DNA from 3 places in the Shewanella sp. AC34-MNA-CIBAN-0136 genome. Region 1 is predicted to be linked to each of the others. Evidence: predicted binding sites of a transcription regulator. Region 1 holds the regulator's gene; each other region holds the start of a gene.
The links. The regulator NrdR, encoded in region 1, represses ribonucleotide reductase genes. The targets are predictions, from matches to a motif close to AAACACNANATNTNGTGTTT.
Positions count from the first base shown of each region.

Region 1 (6,133 bases):
ATTTCAAGCAAACTAAGGGCTGCTTCGCCACCTTTATTGCCTGCTTTAGTACCCGAGCGCTCAATAGCTTGCTCAATGGTATCAGTAGTTAATACACCGAATGAAACAGGAAGATCATACTCTAATGCAACTTGTGCAAGACCTTTGTTACATTCACCAGCAACAAATTCAAAATGAGGTGTACCGCCACGAATGACAGCACCTAATGCAATGATACCGTCAAACTTTCCACTTGCTGCAACACGTTTTGCTGCAAGCGGTAATTCAACTGCACCAGGTACGCGAACAACAGTAATGTTGTCGTCACTGACCTGGCCGAAACGCTTTAATGTGTCTATTGCACCATCAAGCAGACTTTCAACTAAAAAGCTATTGAATCGCGATATTACGATCGCCACTTTGGCATTTTTCGCTTCGATATTACCTTGAACTACGTTCATTCTATCTTACCTAAATTAGCTAAAGCACCCGGCTCGGGGCAAAAAGAGGCGTTATGATATCACAGCCAAAAGCCCTGAGCGCTATGCAATTAATGAATTTGTTAAATTTACCATAAGCCAAAATTATTCAGCTATATAATCAGTCACTTCTAAACCAAAACCAGACAGTGAATGATAACGTTTTGGCGAACTGAGTAAACGCATAGTGCTGACACCTAAACTCGACAGAATTTGAGAGCCTACGCCAACACGACGAGATGTTCCTTGCCACATTGCTGGCGCAGGAGATTGACCATTATCTTCAGCTTCAAAGGCTTTTACTTTGGCCAATAAATTACTTGTATGTTCATCATTACCCAGTAGTACTAAAACGCCACCTTCGGAAGCAATCCGCTCCATGGCTTTTTCTAATGGCCAACTGCGCTTTTGATCACGTTCAGAATGCAGCAAATCATTAAAGGTGTTTTGCAAATGCACACGCACCAAACAATTCGGTTTTACTTCATCTTTAACCAAGGCGTAGTGTAATTGATTATCGATAGTGTCTCTAAACGTCACCATAGTAAATTCACCAAAACGAGTGGGTAATTTACACTGAGCTTCACGTACAACGGTAGTTTCGTTAGTGTTACGGTATTCGATTAAATCGGCAATAGTACCGATTTTAATCCCATGTTTTTCACTGAATATTTCTAAGTCTGGACAGCGCGCCATGGTGCCATCTTCGTTTAAAATCTCAACAATGACGCCTGAAGGTTCACAGCCAGCTAAGCGCGCTAAATCGCAACCCGCTTCAGTGTGGCCAGCGCGGGTTAATACTCCGCCCTCTTGTGCCATCAACGGAAAAATATGTCCAGGTTGCACTAAATCAGAGGCTTTGGCGTCTTTTGCAACGGCAGCTTGTACGGTCACTGCACGGTCATGAGCAGAAATACCTGTTGTGACTCCGGTCGCCGCCTCAATTGATACAGTAAAATTAGTCGAGAACTGGGCATTATTATTGGTAACCATTAAAGGCAAATTAAGCTGCTGACAACGCTCTTTGGTCATTGTTTGGCAAATTAATCCACGGCCATAGGTTGCCATGAAATTGATTGCTGCTGGCGTCACTTTATCAGCGGCCATGATCAAATCACCTTCATTCTCTCTGTCTTCATCATCCATCAAGATAACCATCTTACCTTGACGAATATCTTCAATGATTTCTTCTATGCTATGTAGCGCCATTGTCAGACCTTTATTTAGTAAGTGTTTGATTTAAACCTTAGGCATTAAATCTATTGGTATTGCATATTATGTATAGGGTACAAATGGTATTTTACTGTCGCGATTAACGTAAAAAACCTGATTTAGCGAGTAACTCCATGGTCACGCCCGATGAAGGCTGCACATGGTTAGTTTCCGGTTGCATTAAACGTTCTAAATAACGCGCGATTAAATCGACTTCGATATTGACACTATCGCCTACTTTTAAATCCACCAGCGTGGTTTCACCTACAGTGTGAGGTACAATCGTTAATCTAAAACGAGCACCATCGACTTCATTAACAGTCAGGCTCACACCATCGATGGTGATCGAGCCTTTGTGAGCAATATAGCGACTTAATTGGGCCGGTACTGATAACCAAAACTCTATTGATTTACCTCTGTAAGCGCATTGCTCAACTTTTGCAATGCCGTCGACGTGTCCACTTACCATGTGTCCACCTAATCGAGTGGTTGCCGTAACCGCTTTCTCAAGATTAACCTTTTGACCGACCTGATAACGACTAAAGCCAGTTAAGTCAACGGTTTCAGCTGATATATCAGCAACGTAACCATCACCTAAACGCTCAACAACGGTCAAACACACGCCATTGGTTGCTATACTGTCACCTAGCTTTACATCCGTTAAATCCAGCTTACCGCTGGCAACTGTTAAGCGGATATCGTTACCTTTGCGATCAATTTTACGTAATGTGCCAAGGGCTTCGATTATTCCTGTAAACATAATACTCACTTTTTGCAGTTAAACGTTGCTGTTGTTCAGGTTTTGGACTGAACAACACGCACATTAATAGGGTTGATTATATCTGAGGATATAACGCTTATCTTGTCCAACGTTGCGTTCATCAATTAATTGCAGTGCCGGCGCTTGCTCCATTGTACTGTAATTAGGTAACTGCAACATATTACGTCCGTGGCTACCTAATAGTTTAGGCGCCTGGTAAAGCACAATATCATCAACGAGCCCTTGGGCGACAAATGCTCCGGCTAAGGTAGCACCGGCTTCAACTAAAACAGAATTAGTATGCTGACCTAAATATGTTAGCAAAGCTAACAATGGGATTCTGCCTGACGAGTCACACGTTAACTGAAGAAATGATACGTGATCTGGAAATGCAGCTTTGGTGCTTTCGGGATAATTACAGCCAGAAACCAGTAAAATAGGACTTTGAATTGAAAATAATTGCTGTGTTGCTGTTAATCTTGCGCGACTGTCGAGCACAACCCTTAGAGGTTGGAAGATTTCATCTTTTGTATGGCGAGTGGTTAACTCACCTAACGCCTCATAGCGCACATTAAGGCTTGGGTCATCGACAAGAATGGTTTCAACACCAGTGATTAATGCACAATGGCTAGCGCGGTATTTTTGCACATCAGCTCTTGCTGCACTGCCAGTAATCCACTTCGACACGCCATTAGACAGAGCCGTTTTACCATCTAAACTGGCTGCTATCTTTACCGTTATCCAAGGAAGTCCTGTTTTCATCCGCTTCATAAAACCCAGATTAAGGTCATAGGCTTGTTCGCTGAGCAATCCAACATCAACGTTAATACCAGCCTCACGTAACAGGGTTATACCGCGACCAGACACTTGTGGATTTGCATCGGTCACCGATACCACAACTCTGGCAACTTTGGCATTAATTAAGCCTAAAGCACAAGGTGGTGTGCGGCCATAATGACTGCAAGGTTCAAGAGTGACATACGCCGTGGCACCTTCAGCAGACAAGCCATTATCATGCACCATTTTCAGCGCATTAACTTCGGCATGCCCTTGGCCAGCACGTTGATGATAACCCTCACCAATAATCTTATTCTGATAAACAATGACACAACCGACACAAGGATTTGGCCGAGTGGTATAACGGCCTTTCTCGGCAAGCGCGATGGCACGGCTCATCATTTGGGTGTCAAAGGTAGACCAGTTAGACATGGGAGATAATCTCTTATTGCTTAAATGCCATTAAAACCATTAAAACAGATATTATTAAGCAGCATTACTTTTGCAATTTAGCAATGGCTTCACCAAATTGGGATACATCTTCAAATGCGCGATAAACCGATGCAAAGCGGATATATGCCACTTTATCAAGGCTCATCAACTGTTCCATCATCAGATTGCCAATCATTTCAGAATTCACCTCACGCTCACCTGTCGCGCGCAGTGTTGATTTGATTTTAGTCAATGCTTGTTCAATTTCATCAATTGAGACTGGGCGTTTTTCGACCGCACGTAGCATGCCGCCACGCAATTTTTCTTCATCGAATGGTTGTCGAGTGCCGTCACGTTTGATGACTCTAGGCATGACTAATTCTGCGCCTTCAAACGTGGTGAAACGTTCATGACATTCGGTACATTCCCGGCGGCGACGTACTTGGTGACCATCAGCCACTAATCGAGAATCTATAACTTTGGTATCGGTCGCGCTACAAAAAGGGCAATGCATTGAACCTCCTGCAGAAAAAAACAAAATGGCCGCTAACAATTAGCGGCCATTAAAGTTTATCCTATTTGTTGAGCAAGGTTAACCTAAACCTTTTCAACAGGCATCAAGTGACGATTAACCGTATACAGGGAATCGGGCACATAATGCCAACACTTGACCTTTCACTCGTTCAGCCACTTCGGCGTTAGATGCATCATCAAGAATGTCACAAATCCAACCGGTCAATTCTTTCGCTTCTGCTTCTTTAAAACCACGACGAGTAATTGCTGGCGTTCCAATACGAACACCAGAGGTGACAAACGGTGAACGTGGATCATCAGGCACTGAGTTTTTGTTGACGGTAATGTTGGCATTGCCCAATGCAGCATCTGCTTCTTTACCGGTTAAATCACGACCAATTAAATCAACCAACATTAAATGGTTTTCTGTACCGCCAGAAACAATTTTGTAACCGCGAGCTAAAAATACTTCAACCATAGCTTTAGCGTTTTTAACCACTTGCTGCTGGTATACCTTGAACTCTGGCTCTAATGCCTCTTTAAATGCAACCGCTTTACCTGCGATTACATGCATTAAAGGGCCACCTTGGCCACCAGGGAATACCGCTGAGTTCAACTTTTTATACAACACTTCATCATCGGCAGCAGAAATAATAATCCCGCCACGTGGACCCGCTAATGTTTTATGAGTTGTTGAGGTGACCACATGTGCATGTGGGACTGGCGTTGGATAAACATCTGCAGCCACTAAGCCAGCAACGTGAGCCATATCAACAAGCAAATAAGCACCAACTTTATCAGCAATCTCACGCATTTTAGCCCAATCGACTATGCCTGAAAATGCCGAAAAACCGCCGATCATCATCTTAGGCTTGTGCTCAATGGCTAAACGCTCCATTTCGTCATAATCAATTTTGCCAGCTTCATCGATACCGTAAGGAATGATGTTGTAAAGCTTGCCTGAAAAATTCACTGGTGAACCATGGGTCAAATGACCACCATGAGCAAGGTTCATCCCTAAAACAGTATCACCCGGTTGTAACAACGCCATAAACACTGCGCTGTTTGCTTGTGAGCCTGAATGAGGCTGTACGTTGGCATAAGTTGCACCAAATAATTCTTTTGCGCGTTCAATAGCCAATGTTTCAACAACATCAACGTATTCGCACCCACCATAATAACGCTTGCCTGGATAACCTTCAGCATACTTGTTAGTTAACTGAGAACCTTGCGCTTCCATCACACGTGGACTGGTATAGTTTTCAGATGCAATCAATTCAATGTGTTCTTCTTGACGACAAGTTTCATCTTCAATGGCTTTAAATAATTCTGGATCATAATCCGCAATATTCATCGCTTTCTTCAACATGGTAGCTCCAACATCATTATCTATATAGTAGGGTTGCGCGGTATTCTACTCTGCAACGATAATGATTTACAGTACAAACAACATGAAATTCACTGTGTTCTGAATACAAAACGATTCATGTTGATAACACCAAGCTAGCAGATTGTTTAGCGAATTGAGTCTAAAAAGCACGCTAGATAAAATCACACAATTGCCTGTTGAGTTCAGCACATAATACAGTAGAATTATCACCATCTTTGTTGACAATTAGACAGTATAATTATGGCTCAATTTGTATACAGCATGCTTCGTGTGGGTAAAATTGTCCCACCCAAAAAGCAAATATTAAAAGACATTTCGTTAAGCTTCTTTCCTGGCGCTAAGATTGGTGTGCTCGGGTTAAACGGTTCGGGTAAATCAACATTGCTGCGCATCATGGCGGGAATAGATACCGAAATTGAAGGTGAAGCACGCCCAATGCCTGGGTTAAAGATTGGCTACTTACCGCAGGAGCCGCGCTTAAACGAACAACAAACTGTGCGCGAAGCCGTCGAAGAAGCCCTAAGCGAAGCTAAAAATGCACTAATACGCTTAGACGAGGTCTATTCTGCTTATGCTGAGCCCGATGCAGAC
Region 1 is NZ_JBEOPJ010000004.1:34,240-40,372, forward strand. Features, by position in the region: gene ribH (6,7-dimethyl-8-ribityllumazine synthase) at 1-440, opposite strand, end outside; gene ribBA (bifunctional 3,4-dihydroxy-2-butanone-4-phosphate synthase/GTP cyclohydrolase II) at 564-1,667, opposite strand; gene AAEY94_RS05025 (riboflavin synthase) at 1,771-2,430, opposite strand; gene ribD (bifunctional diaminohydroxyphosphoribosylaminopyrimidine deaminase/5-amino-6-(5-phosphoribosylamino)uracil reductase RibD) at 2,494-3,639, opposite strand; gene nrdR (transcriptional regulator NrdR) at 3,704-4,153, opposite strand; gene glyA (serine hydroxymethyltransferase) at 4,268-5,521, opposite strand; gene ettA (energy-dependent translational throttle protein EttA) at 5,783-6,133, shown strand, end outside.

Region 2 (6,133 bases), on a different contig from region 1:
ATCCATGTTCTCTCAACCAAAAGCGATGACAACAGCAGACATTGAAGAGGTTATCCAACGGTTTGCTACCACGGCACAATTGGCTCAACAAGCTGGGTTTGATGGAGTACAAATTCATGCTGCACACGGATACTTGCTGGCTCAATTTTTATCGCCGTTAACCAATCAACGTAATGATCAATGGGGCGGAAAGCTTGAAAATCGTGCCAAGTTATTACTCGAAGTGGTTAAGCAAGTAAGACTTAAATGTGGTGCCGATTTCGATGTAGCAGTAAAACTCAACTCTGCCGATTTCCAACGCGGTGGCTTTGATGTCGACGACGCCGAAACCGTCATTAATATGTTGGCACAGTATCACGTTGAAATGGTGGAATTATCAGGTGGCAGCTACGAAGCACCAGCCATGCAAGGTCGCAGTGCTGATGAGCGAACGTTAGCTCGAGAGGCTTATTTTTTAAGTTTAACAGCGCAATTGGTCCAGCGTAGCCCTATTCCATTAATGTTAACCGGAGGTATTCATCGCCTACCTGTGGCTCAACAAGTTATTGATGCTGGTTTTGCATTATGTGGTATCGCTAGCGCCCTCGCCTTCTATCCTGACTTAGCCAATAGATGGCAAATTCAGCCAGAGTTTGTCCCGTCAATTCCAACAGTCAATTGGCAGAGTAAACCTTTGGCTGGACTGGCGACGATGGCCGTCATTAAACGCCAACTTCGTCGTGTAAGCCAAGGTAAGTCGCCACACACTAATGATTCACCATTGTGGAGTTTATTAATCGATCAATATAAAACCAAACAGCGCACTAAACGTTATCGCCATATTGTGGGTCTTTCTAATCATTAACGGGTTAACGATTAGCGGATTAAACATTTATTTGCTAACGATTAGCGCGCTGACAGTTAAAGAGCTGACAGTAAGCGACTCGTCTTAACGCCTTCATATAAAACGCTAGCGCGTAAAACGATGGATCTGTTGATTGCTACTGCCGCGCCATAATAGCGCGGGGTCGGCTTTGTCTTGCTCATACTTACCGTCAATCAACACATCCACAAAGTTCACCACAGCTTGTTGCTGCGGTGTAAGTTCAGCCAGTTGATAACCGGTCCACAGCCAAATATCTTTATCGGGACATTCCAGCTTTATCCGCGTAACCAATTTTAGTACGACTTCAAGATTGGCGGGATGCAGCGGATCGCCACCACTTAACGACAAGCCTCGACGGTAAATACGAGTATCGATTAAATCGTCAATGATCTGATCTTCTAGTGCCTGGCTAAAGACATGACCAGCATCTACACGCCAAGTACTTTGGTTATAGCAACCTTTACAACCATGCTCGCAACCGCTGACAAATAACGTACAGCGGGTGCCTTCGCCGTTGATCACATCAACGCTATGATATGCACTGTAATGCATTATAAATGCTTCACTCTACGCTTAACCTCTTCTTGCTTACCGAAGTTAAATGGTCGTGCATCTGGGCTACCTAAATAACCACACACGCGACGAGTAACAGACACTCGGCTTGGCTCATGATTACCACATTTAGGACACACAAAGCCCTTACTAGTACAATTAAATTCACCAATAAAACCGCAATCGTAACACTCATCAATGGGAGTATTGGTGCCGTAATATGGCACTCGGCTATAACTGTAATCCCAAACGTTTTCGAGCGCTTCAATATTGTGCTGCATGTTGGGATATTCGCCGTAACAAATAAACCCACCATTAGCGATCGCTGGATAAGGTTGTTCAAAATCAATCTTATCAAAAGGATTTACTTTCTTTTCGACATCTAAGTGAAAACTATTGGTGTAATAGCCTTTGTCGGTCACACCTGCCACTACGCCAAACTGGGTAGTATCAAGCTGACAAAAACGGCTGCATAAATTTTCACTTGGGGTACTGTATAAACTAAAGCCATAACCCGTTTGTTGTTTCCAAGACTCAGTGGCTTGCTTTAAATGACTAATAATGGCGACAGCTTTATCACGTAATTGTGTGTTATCAAACACATGTTCAGCATTGCTATATAAAGCATTAATGGTTTCGTGAAGACCAATAAACCCTAACGAAATTGATGCCCGGCCATTTTTAAAGATTTCGCTCACATCATCATCCGCATTTAGGCGCACACCACAGGCGCCTTCCATATAAAGGATTGGTGCCACTCGTGCTTTGACTCCGGCTAAACGGGCAATACGCGTTTCTAAGGCTTTGCGGGCAATTAACAAACGCTCATCGAGTATTTGATAAAAACGCTGTTCATCTTTACCTGCTTCCAACGCTATACGCGGTAAATTAAGACTGACAACACCTAGATTATTGCGGCCTTCATGGACCAATTGACCATTTTCTTCATAGGCGCCCAAAAATGAGCGACATCCCATTGGGGTTTTAAACGAACCGGTGACTTTCACGACTTGATCATAATTGAGAATATCTGGGTACATGCGCATACTTGAACACGTTAAGGCCATCTTTTTGATATCGTAATTAACATCAGTCGCTTTATGATTCACGCCATCTTTAATGGCAAACACCAATTTTGGAAAGACTGCTGTTTTACGATTTTTACCTAAACCCGCCATACGTACAGTTAACATCGATTGCTGAATTAAACGCGACTCCCACGACACGCCTAAACCAAAACCAAATGTGACAAATGGCGTTTGCCCATTGGCGGTATGCAGGGTATTCACTTCATATTCAAGTGACTGGAATGCGTCATGACACTCTTTTTCGGTTTGTGTCATCGCATAACCTTCTACGTCAGCCACTTGCCATTTTTTTGCGACGCTAAGGTGCTTTTGGTAACTGATTTGCACAAACTCAGCTAACACTTCGTCGATACGGTTAATTGTGGTACCACCATAAATGTGGCTCGCGACCTGGGCAATAATTTGCGCCGTAACAGCAGTGGCAGTTGAGATAGACTTAGGCGGTTCTATTTCAGCATTACCCATTTTAAAACCATGCGTTAACATGCCGGCTAAATCAATTAGCATGCAGTTAAACATCGGAAAAAAAGGCGCATAATCTAAGTCGTGATAGTGAATTTCGCCTTTTTCATGGGCGGCTACCACATCTTTTGGCAGTAAATGGGTTTTGGCATAATGCTTGGCCACAATGCCCGCTAATAAGTCTCGCTGGGTCGGGATGACTTTGGCATCTTTATTGGCATTTTCATTTAAAATCGCACTATCCGATTGCTCAACTAAACCGCGAATAGCACAATTTAATTTACTCTGGGTTTCACGGTGTTTATCTCTATCGTGACGGTACTCAATGTAATGACGCGCCACCGACTTAAACGGGCCCGACATTAATAAATTTTCAACTGCATCTTGTAGTTCGTGAATATCAACTTCGGTCTTCACAGCCATTTGCTGCTCTACCGTCTGCGCTAATTGCTGTGCATATTGATGGTCGGCTATACCTGCAGACTCCATTGCTGCCACAACAGCCTCTTTGATTCGACATCCATCAAAAGCAGTTCGGCATCCATCCCTTTTCACTACTACAAGCATATAACCATCCTTTACAAGCACTATATATAGCGCTTTAATACACGCACAACACAAGATAGAGTGTATTAGACACATTTACGCGGAGTAATACCTTGATCCAGATCATAATTGTCGGCAGTACTTAATATTGAAAAAACACTTGCTATCAACGATAGATATTGTAGGAATAGCAACTAATTTTGACAGGCTAATACAAGGGGATAAAAACGACATAATTTAGCGATTTGGGATGCTTTGCTGAATCGATAATCTGATGTGCAAACGCCATAAGGGTTGTATTTGACAACTTAAAATGGTGCTGAATGACGGTATTAAGTCATTGATCGAACCTTAAATGGCTAGATCAACAACATAAATAACGTACCCACTGTATCTAATGACTCGGTAGTTATCGTTAGATAATTGCGGGTAGACCATTGCGGATAGATCATTGCGGGCAAGTCACTACTAGATAATGACTAAAACACCATGAGTTAACTATGAGATAACTACTAGATAACGATGAGAGAGTGAATAATCTTATCAACTACATCAGACTGCGCAGGTTAGACAATGCCCTAGTTGAATAACAAACGCGGATTTAATGACAAACACCGATAAAATAGCAAGCATTCACTTAGCGGCAATCAACGGGTGTATTTATCATAAACACACCACTATATTCGATACTGCTTCAACATTTCTTTAAGGTCGCTTCGATTAAATGTTTAATATCACTTACAGCCTGCTCACCTGCTTTAATCGCTTCTTTAGCGCGATGAAACTCCATGGTGCCAATATCACCCACATCAGGTACGATGCAAATATCAGGTGGCTCGCCCATTAGGCGTGAACGTTTATGGCGTTGTTCTAAAATATCCATCGATTGTGACATCACCGCCAGCATACCCGGATGGGATTTTGAACTTCCTAAAGAGAATTTATCGGTTAAGCCATTCATATAATCTTTGCCTTTACCCCATAGGTCCATAAAGCCAGATTCAAGCTCGCGCTTTTCATCAATAGGTTCAGACTTAGTGGCTTTGCGGCTTTTTACTTGCTCTGGGATTAAGTGCATTTGGCCACGACGATGGCCATTTAAATCCACCGCAATAACCACATCAACGCCCATAGAGCGAGCTAATGATACCGGCACAGGATTCACTACCGCACCGTCAACAACCCAGCGATGCCCTTGCTGTACTGGGGGTAAAAAGCCCGGCATTGAACATGAAGCCCTAACAGCATGGCGTAAGTCACCTTCTTTAAACCAAATCTCTTGCCCAGAATATAAATCTGTCGCGACTGCAGCAAAGGGACGATTCAGCTGTTCAATGTTAAGGTCGCCAATACGATTAGCCAATACATCAAATACTTTTTCACCACTGATAAGTCCGCCTTTGCGCCAGCCTAAATCCATTAACCCGAGTACATCCCAACTTGAAAATCCACTCACCCAGGTTTCAAGTTCACCCAAATGATTATTGGCATAGGCAGCACCCACTAATGCACCTACCGAACAACCTGCCACTTTGTCAGGATAAATATCTAACTTGGCTAAACCATTCAATACCCCAATATGTGCCCAACCTTTAGCGGCTCCACTGCCTAGCGCTAATCCCACGGTGAGCTTTGTCATCTTTCTTTCCTTCCATGCTCGGTATTCAATTTTACGATACGCCCGCCTGAATCGTCCCATAGCGACGTCGAACTCAGGCAATAATATAAAGCTAAGAAATAGCATAACTAAAGCGACTCTTGTTGGCTATAGCAAGGTGAAACAGCTATAATCGTCGGCTATCATTTTTTAGGGGATTTACCTTTGCAATTTACCGATTTTTCGTTGGACAAGCGCCTGCTTGACAGTCTAAAGCACCTTGGCATTTCTACGCCTACCGATGTTCAAGCGCAAGCACTTCCCATTGCCTTATCAGGTAAAGATTTAATGGCATCGTCTAAAACCGGCTCAGGTAAAACCTTAGCGTTTTTATTGCCCGCAATGCAACGCGTGATATCCACTAGAGCATTGTCGAAAAAAGATCCTCGGGTACTTATCTTGTTACCGACTCGTGAATTAGCCCAGCAAGTTTATGGCCAATTACGTTTATTAGTCGCCAATACCCAATATAAAGCCATTAGCGTACTCGGCGGTGAGAACTTTAACGACCAAGCCAAAGCATTGGCCAGAGATCCACATTTCATTGTTGCCACACCGGGACGTATTGCGGATCACTTACAACAGCGCCACTTATATTTAAATGGCTTAGAATTACTGGTTCTTGACGAAGCTGACCGTATGCTCGATTTAGGTTTTGCGCCACAGCTAAAAGCCATTAATGATGCCGCTGATCATAAGCGTCGCCAAACGTTAATGTTTTCAGCTACGTTAGATCATGAAAGCATCGGTGACATTGCAACAACATTGCTAAAAACACCAAGCCATGTCTCTATCGGTGAGTCTTACACTGAACATAAAGATATTGAGCAACGAATTATTTTGGTTGACCATTTAGACCATAAACAAGCCTTGCTACAGCACATCTTAAGCCAAGAGCAACACAAGCAAGTGATTGTATTTACCGCTACGCGTTCAGATACCGACCGTTTAGCCACGCTATTG
Region 2 is NZ_JBEOPJ010000018.1:40,052-46,184, reverse strand. Features, by position in the region: gene AAEY94_RS16510 (NADH:flavin oxidoreductase/NADH oxidase family protein) at 1-844, shown strand, start outside; gene nrdG (anaerobic ribonucleoside-triphosphate reductase-activating protein) at 950-1,417, opposite strand; gene nrdD (anaerobic ribonucleoside-triphosphate reductase) at 1,417-3,534, opposite strand; gene rssA (patatin-like phospholipase RssA) at 4,208-5,152, opposite strand; gene AAEY94_RS16490 (DEAD/DEAH box helicase) at 5,336-6,133, shown strand, end outside.
Region 2: nrdD (anaerobic ribonucleoside-triphosphate reductase) is a predicted target of NrdR. The motif match lies at 3,550-3,569, and genes of this name have one in related genera.

Region 3 (6,133 bases), on a different contig from region 1:
AACGCTAATTAAACCGCGTGGAGGCTCGATACCATTAGTCGCATTTGAAATTTGCGATGAGGTTTCAGACGGCATTAGCGCAGACAAAGTTGAGTTACGTAAACCGTACTGCTTAATGTCGCTACGTAAGCTTTCCCAGTCCATGTGCAATGGCTCGTCACAAATCTTGTCTAAATCACGCTTGTAGGTGTCGATAGGTAAAATACCTTTCGAATAAGTTGTCTCGTGGAATAACGGACATGCACCTTGCTCTTTTGCTAAGTTCATCGACGCTTTCAGTAAATAAAACTGAATCGCTTCAAAGGTTTTGTGAGTTAAGTTATTAGCTGAACCGTCTGAATACTTTTTACCGTTTTTAGCTAAATAGTTAGCAAAGTTAATCACCCCAATACCTAAGGTACGACGGTTCATTGAACTCGTTTGCGCGGCTTTAATTGGGTAATCTTGGTAATCAAGTAAGTTATCTAGTGCACGAACAGCTAAATCAGCTAATGGTTCAAGCTCTGATAAATCTTTAATTGCGCCTAAGTTAAGTGCTGACAAGGTACACAACGCGATTTCACCGTCTGGATCATCGATGTTTTTAAGTGGTTTAGTCGGTAAAGCAATTTCTAAACATAAGTTAGATTGCTTAATTGGCGCAACTTTAGAGTCAAACGGGCTGTGAGTATTACAGTGATCGACGTTTTGAATATAGATACGGCCAGTCGAAGCTCGTTCTTGCATCATCAATGAAAACAGTTCAACCGCTTTAATTTGTTTTTTGCGGACATTGCTGTCTTGTTCATACTGAAGGTATAAACGTTCAAACTCAACTTGGTCTTCAAAGAATGCATCGTAAAGACCAGGCACGTCTGATGGGCTGAATAGACTGATATATTCGCCTTTAATCAAACGTTGGTACATTAATTTGTTTAACTGCACACCGTAGTCAAGATGACGTACACGGTTGTCGTCAACACCACGGTTGTTTTTTAGTACTAATAGCGATTCAACTTCTAGATGCCATAAAGGATAGAACAGCGTTGCTGCACCTCCACGTACGCCGCCTTGAGAACAAGACTTCACCGCTGTTTGGAAATACTTATAAAATGGTAAACAACCGGTGTGGAATGCTTCGCCGCCACGAATAGGGCTACCAAGGGCACGAATACGACCCGCATTAATACCAATACCAGCACGTTGGCTAACGTATTTAACGATAGACGATGCAGTCGCATTGATTGAATCTAAGCTGTCATCACACTCAATCAATACACATGAGCTGAACTGACGTGTAGGGGTACGCACACCGGCCATGATTGGTGTCGGTAAAGAAATCTTAAACAGAGACGTCGCGTCATAGAAGTCTTTAATGTACTTCAAACGAATTTCTTTTGGGTAACGGGCAAACAAACATGCTGCGACTAATATGTATAAAAACTGGGCGCTTTCGTACACTTCATGGGTAACACGGTTTTGAACCAGGTATTTACCTTCAAGTTGTTTTACCGCGGCATAAGAGAAGTTCAAATCGCGCCAATGATCGATATAGGTGTCGAGTGTGTCTAATTCTTCACGGCTGTAGTCAGCCATGATATGCATGTCATATTTACCCAGTTCAACTAATTTGGTGACATGGTCATATAACGTTGGTGGTTCAAATTGACCAAACGCTTTTTTACGTAAGTGGAACACCGCTAAGCGGGCAGCCACAAATTGGTAGTCAGGTGACTCTGGAGAGATCAAGTCAGCCGCAGCTTTAATGATCGTTTCATGAATGGCTTCTGTTGGAATGCCATCAAAAAACTGCAGATGAGATCGAAGTTCTACTTCAGATACTGAGACGTTTTTTAATCCCTTGGCTGCCCAAGTGATTACGCGATGAATTTTATCTAAATCGATAGATTCACGTTCGCCACTGCGTTTAGTGACTGTCATATTGCTATTCATTGAAGAGAGGCCTTGGTTCTATATCTAATCATGTGATCTGTTGTTGGATGCAGTGCTGCTTGATTCGATCCGAACCAGTTACAAAACAATTCCATGTTAAAACAATCAACCTGATGTACTCACAACGTGGTAGTTAAACACCAGTACGTTCAGTTAGCCACTACATCCTTTGGAACGTCGTGGAGTAGTGTTTTGATTGTCAGCCACACACAAGATATGGTGTTATTTAAAATCTAAGATACAAGATAGTGAGGTTTGAGGTTTATTGCAAGCCACAATTTCATTAACTTCTTGTGGATAACTTGAGGATAAACGGCAGGGTTAGTGACAACTAACCCTAGAGCCCAAATTCATAAAGAGTTTTTGATAAATGATATTTTTTAATCCATCAAATGATAAAAATTTGATCGCTAAAATAAACAGCGATCAAAAAAAATGGACCGTTTATTGGTTGATCTTTTGTTGGTTTTGATCGGGTAGAAATTGATGACTGTTAACTGTACATTTAAGCTTAATAAGACCCGTTAAACTTCACTCATGCTTTGTTCATTTACCCAAAAATTAACCCGCTAAACCGATGCCGAACACTGTCATTAATCAGTGAAAAACTGTTTAAGTGAGGCTCCGTGTTGAAATTGTTTGCCTGCTGGCCATGTGTCAGGTTTATCTGTCGCAGATAAATAACCCCATAACGCAACGCCGCCTAACATACTGGCATTGTGGGCGGCGACTAAGTCACGTTCAGCGTCACCTAGATATAAGATACTTTGAGGAGCAATGGCAATTTGTTGTGCTGCTAACAGCATTGGTGCGGTATGAGGTTTAGAGTGACGAGTGCTATCACCACTGATCATGGTTTTCAATTTATGAGTTAAACCAAGCTTTTCCACTAATGGCCTGGCAAATCGAGCCGGCTTATTGGTCACTACGCCATAAGGAATCGATTGGGCATCAAATAAGGATAATAGTTCGGGTAAGCCAGCGAATAAACGGCTGTTGTCACCATTGATACGGGCATAATGCTGAAGTAGTGCTTGCTGGATGGTAATTTGTACTTGTTCATCGGCATCTGGAATGGCCGTTTTAACTAAATATAAGCTGCCATGTGATGCCGCATGGCGCATCAAGTCAAGCGGTTGGACGTTAAAACCGGCTTCATCCAAGCTGAGATTCAATGCCTGTACTAAATCTGGTGCGGTATCGGCTAAGGTACCGTCTAAATCGAACAGCACTCCTTTTATATCTTGTTTATGCAAGGGCTAGCTCCTAACGAGAGAAAATAACAATAGACAGTGCAAGCCCTTTATAGCGTTATTGGCACAACATAACGCTATTGTGGTGCATTCACATTGAAATGTTGAAAAGAATCACCTGGATGATTAATCAATTTTTTGAGTGGCTATCATATAATTTACATCGACACTTTTAGTGTACTTAAACACACCCGACAATGGATTGTAGGTAATTCCCAGCGCATCTTTACACAATAAGTCGGTGTTATCGACCAATGCCATCAGTTCCGATGGGCGAATAAACTTGCTGTGATCGTGAGTACCAACTGGCAGCATTTTTAATAAATACTCTGCGCCGATAATCGTCTTTAAATACGACATCATATTACGGTTTATGGTTGAGAAAAACACAAATCCATTAGGTTTAACCATGTCACAACAGGCTTGAATAACTGATTGGGGATCGGGTACATGTTCGAGCATTTCCATGCAAGTGACCACATCATAATATTCGCGGTGGTTATCGCGATGTGCTTCGGCTGTTGTTTTGAGGTAATTAACCGTAACACCAGACTCTAAAGCATGTAGTTTTGCCACTTCAAGTGGTGCGTTGCCCATATCAATACCGTCAACGTTAGCACCTAGGCGCGCCATACTTTCTGACAAAATACCGCCACCACAGCCAACATCAAGTACTTTTTTGTCAAAAATACCTTCAGCGGTTTGGTCAATGTAGTTTAAACGCAGTGGATTAAGTAAATGTAATGGCTTGAACTCGCCATTGAGATCCCACCACGTTTGCGCCATGGCTTCAAATTTTGCGATCTCGAGTGGATCAACATTGGGTGTCGATTGTTCAGCGTGTGACATAACGTAACCTAAGTGTGTAATAAAGTATGGTCGCTATTATAGCGATAACCTTTGCGAATAGTAGTCAACAATGGCTTTTGCCGTTTACGCTTGCTCATAAAATATCCATTTAAGCGAGGTAAATGGATGTTTTATGCTATCAACTGCTTAAATCATCAGCAAGTTAACGATAATTGTTGCTCAAATTTAGTCGTATATTAGCCAATGAATAAACTAAATTAGCTGAAAATATTAGCTTTTTTGTAATTTTTAAGAGTGATAGAGCATTTGGCTGGTCTTTGCTCTGGCGACATTAAATATCTGTGTTAGAATGCCAAATCACGTTTTTAAGCTAGATAATAATATGGAAGTTTTATTGTCAGCTCACTTTAGGGGAACGCGCAGTTTATGACTGATCTGGCATCATCTATTTCGCCAATTAACATCGAAGACGAACTTAAAAATTCTTACCTTGATTACGCCATGAGCGTAATTGTAGGTCGTGCATTACCTGACGTCCGTGACGGTTTAAAACCAGTTCACCGTCGAGTATTGTTCGCAATGAGCGAATTAAAAAACGATTGGAACAAACCATATAAAAAATCCGCTCGTGTCGTTGGTGACGTAATTGGTAAATATCACCCACACGGTGATACTGCTGTATACGATACAATTGTACGTATGGCGCAACCGTTCTCGCTACGCTACACATTGATTGACGGACAAGGAAACTTTGGTTCGGTCGACGGTGACTCTGCAGCGGCGATGCGTTACACCGAAATCCGCATGCAAAAGTTGGCGCATTCATTATTAGCCGACCTTGAAAAAGAAACTGTGGATTTTGTGCCTAACTACGATGGCACAGAGATGATCCCTGCGGTGTTACCAACACGCGTACCGAACTTATTAATCAATGGTTCATCAGGTATTGCGGTCGGTATGGCCACTAACATTCCACCTCACAACTTAACAGAAGTAGTGAAAGGCTGTTTGGCGTTAATCGAAGATCCAAGTTTATCGATTGAACAGTTAATGGAATACATTCCAGGTCCAGATTTTCCAACGGCAGCGTCAATAAACGGTCGCAAAGGCATTATCGATGCTTATCACACTGGCCGTGGTCGCGCGATCATGCGCTCGAAAGCGGAAATTGAAACTGAAGATAATGGTCGTGAACGTATTATTGTTCATGAAATTCCATATCAAGTTAACAAAGCCCGTTTGATTGAAAAAATTGCCGAGCTTGTTAAAGATAAAAAATTAGAAGGTATCAGTGGCCTACGCGATGAGTCTGATAAAGACGGTATGCGTATTGTTATTGAAATCAAACGTGGTGAAGTGGGTGAGGTTGTACTAAACAACTTATATTCTCAAACACAAATGCAGTGTTCTTTTGGTATCAACATGGTGGCATTGACTAACGGTCAGCCTAAATTGTTTAACCTTAAAGAAATGCTTGAGTGTTTTATTCTTCACCGTCGTGAAGTGGTCACACGCCGTACTGTATTTGAACTGCGTAAAGCCCGTGAACGTGCTCATGTTCTTGAAGCACTAGCCATTGCATTGGCTAACATCGACCCTATTATTGCGCTTATTAAAGCTTCACCTACACCTGCTGAAGCCAAAGCAAAATTGGTTGCACAAGGTTGGGAATTAGGCCATGTACAAGGCATGCTTGAAAAAGCTGGCGATGACGCTGCACGCCCTGAATGGTTAGAGCCTGAGTTCGGTATCCGTGACGGTCAGTACTATTTAACTGAGCAACAAGCCCAAGCGATTTTGGAATTACGTCTGCACCGTTTAACCGGTCTAGAACATGACAAGATTTTAGCTGAATATGAAGAGCTTTTAGTTCTTATTGCAGGTTTGTTATTCATTCTTCGTACTCCATCGCGTCTGATGGAAGTGATTAAAGAAGAACTAGAAGAAATACTTGAGCAATACGGTGACGAACGTCGCACCATTATTAACGCCAACGAAATTGATATGAGTCTTGAAGACTTAATCAATGAAGAAGATGTTGTAGTGACCTTGTCTCACTTAGGTTATGCGAAATACCAAGTGCTGTCAGATTACCAAGCGCAGCGTCGTGGTGGTAAAGGCAAAGCGGCAACTAAAGT
Region 3 is NZ_JBEOPJ010000007.1:170,493-176,625, reverse strand. Features, by position in the region: gene nrdA (class 1a ribonucleoside-diphosphate reductase subunit alpha) at 1-1,932, opposite strand, end outside; gene AAEY94_RS09265 (HAD family hydrolase) at 2,526-3,188, opposite strand; gene ubiG (bifunctional 2-polyprenyl-6-hydroxyphenol methylase/3-demethylubiquinol 3-O-methyltransferase UbiG) at 3,312-4,034, opposite strand; gene gyrA (DNA gyrase subunit A) at 4,422-6,133, shown strand, end outside.
Region 3: nrdA (class 1a ribonucleoside-diphosphate reductase subunit alpha) is a predicted target of NrdR. The motif match lies at 2,138-2,157, and genes of this name have one in related genera.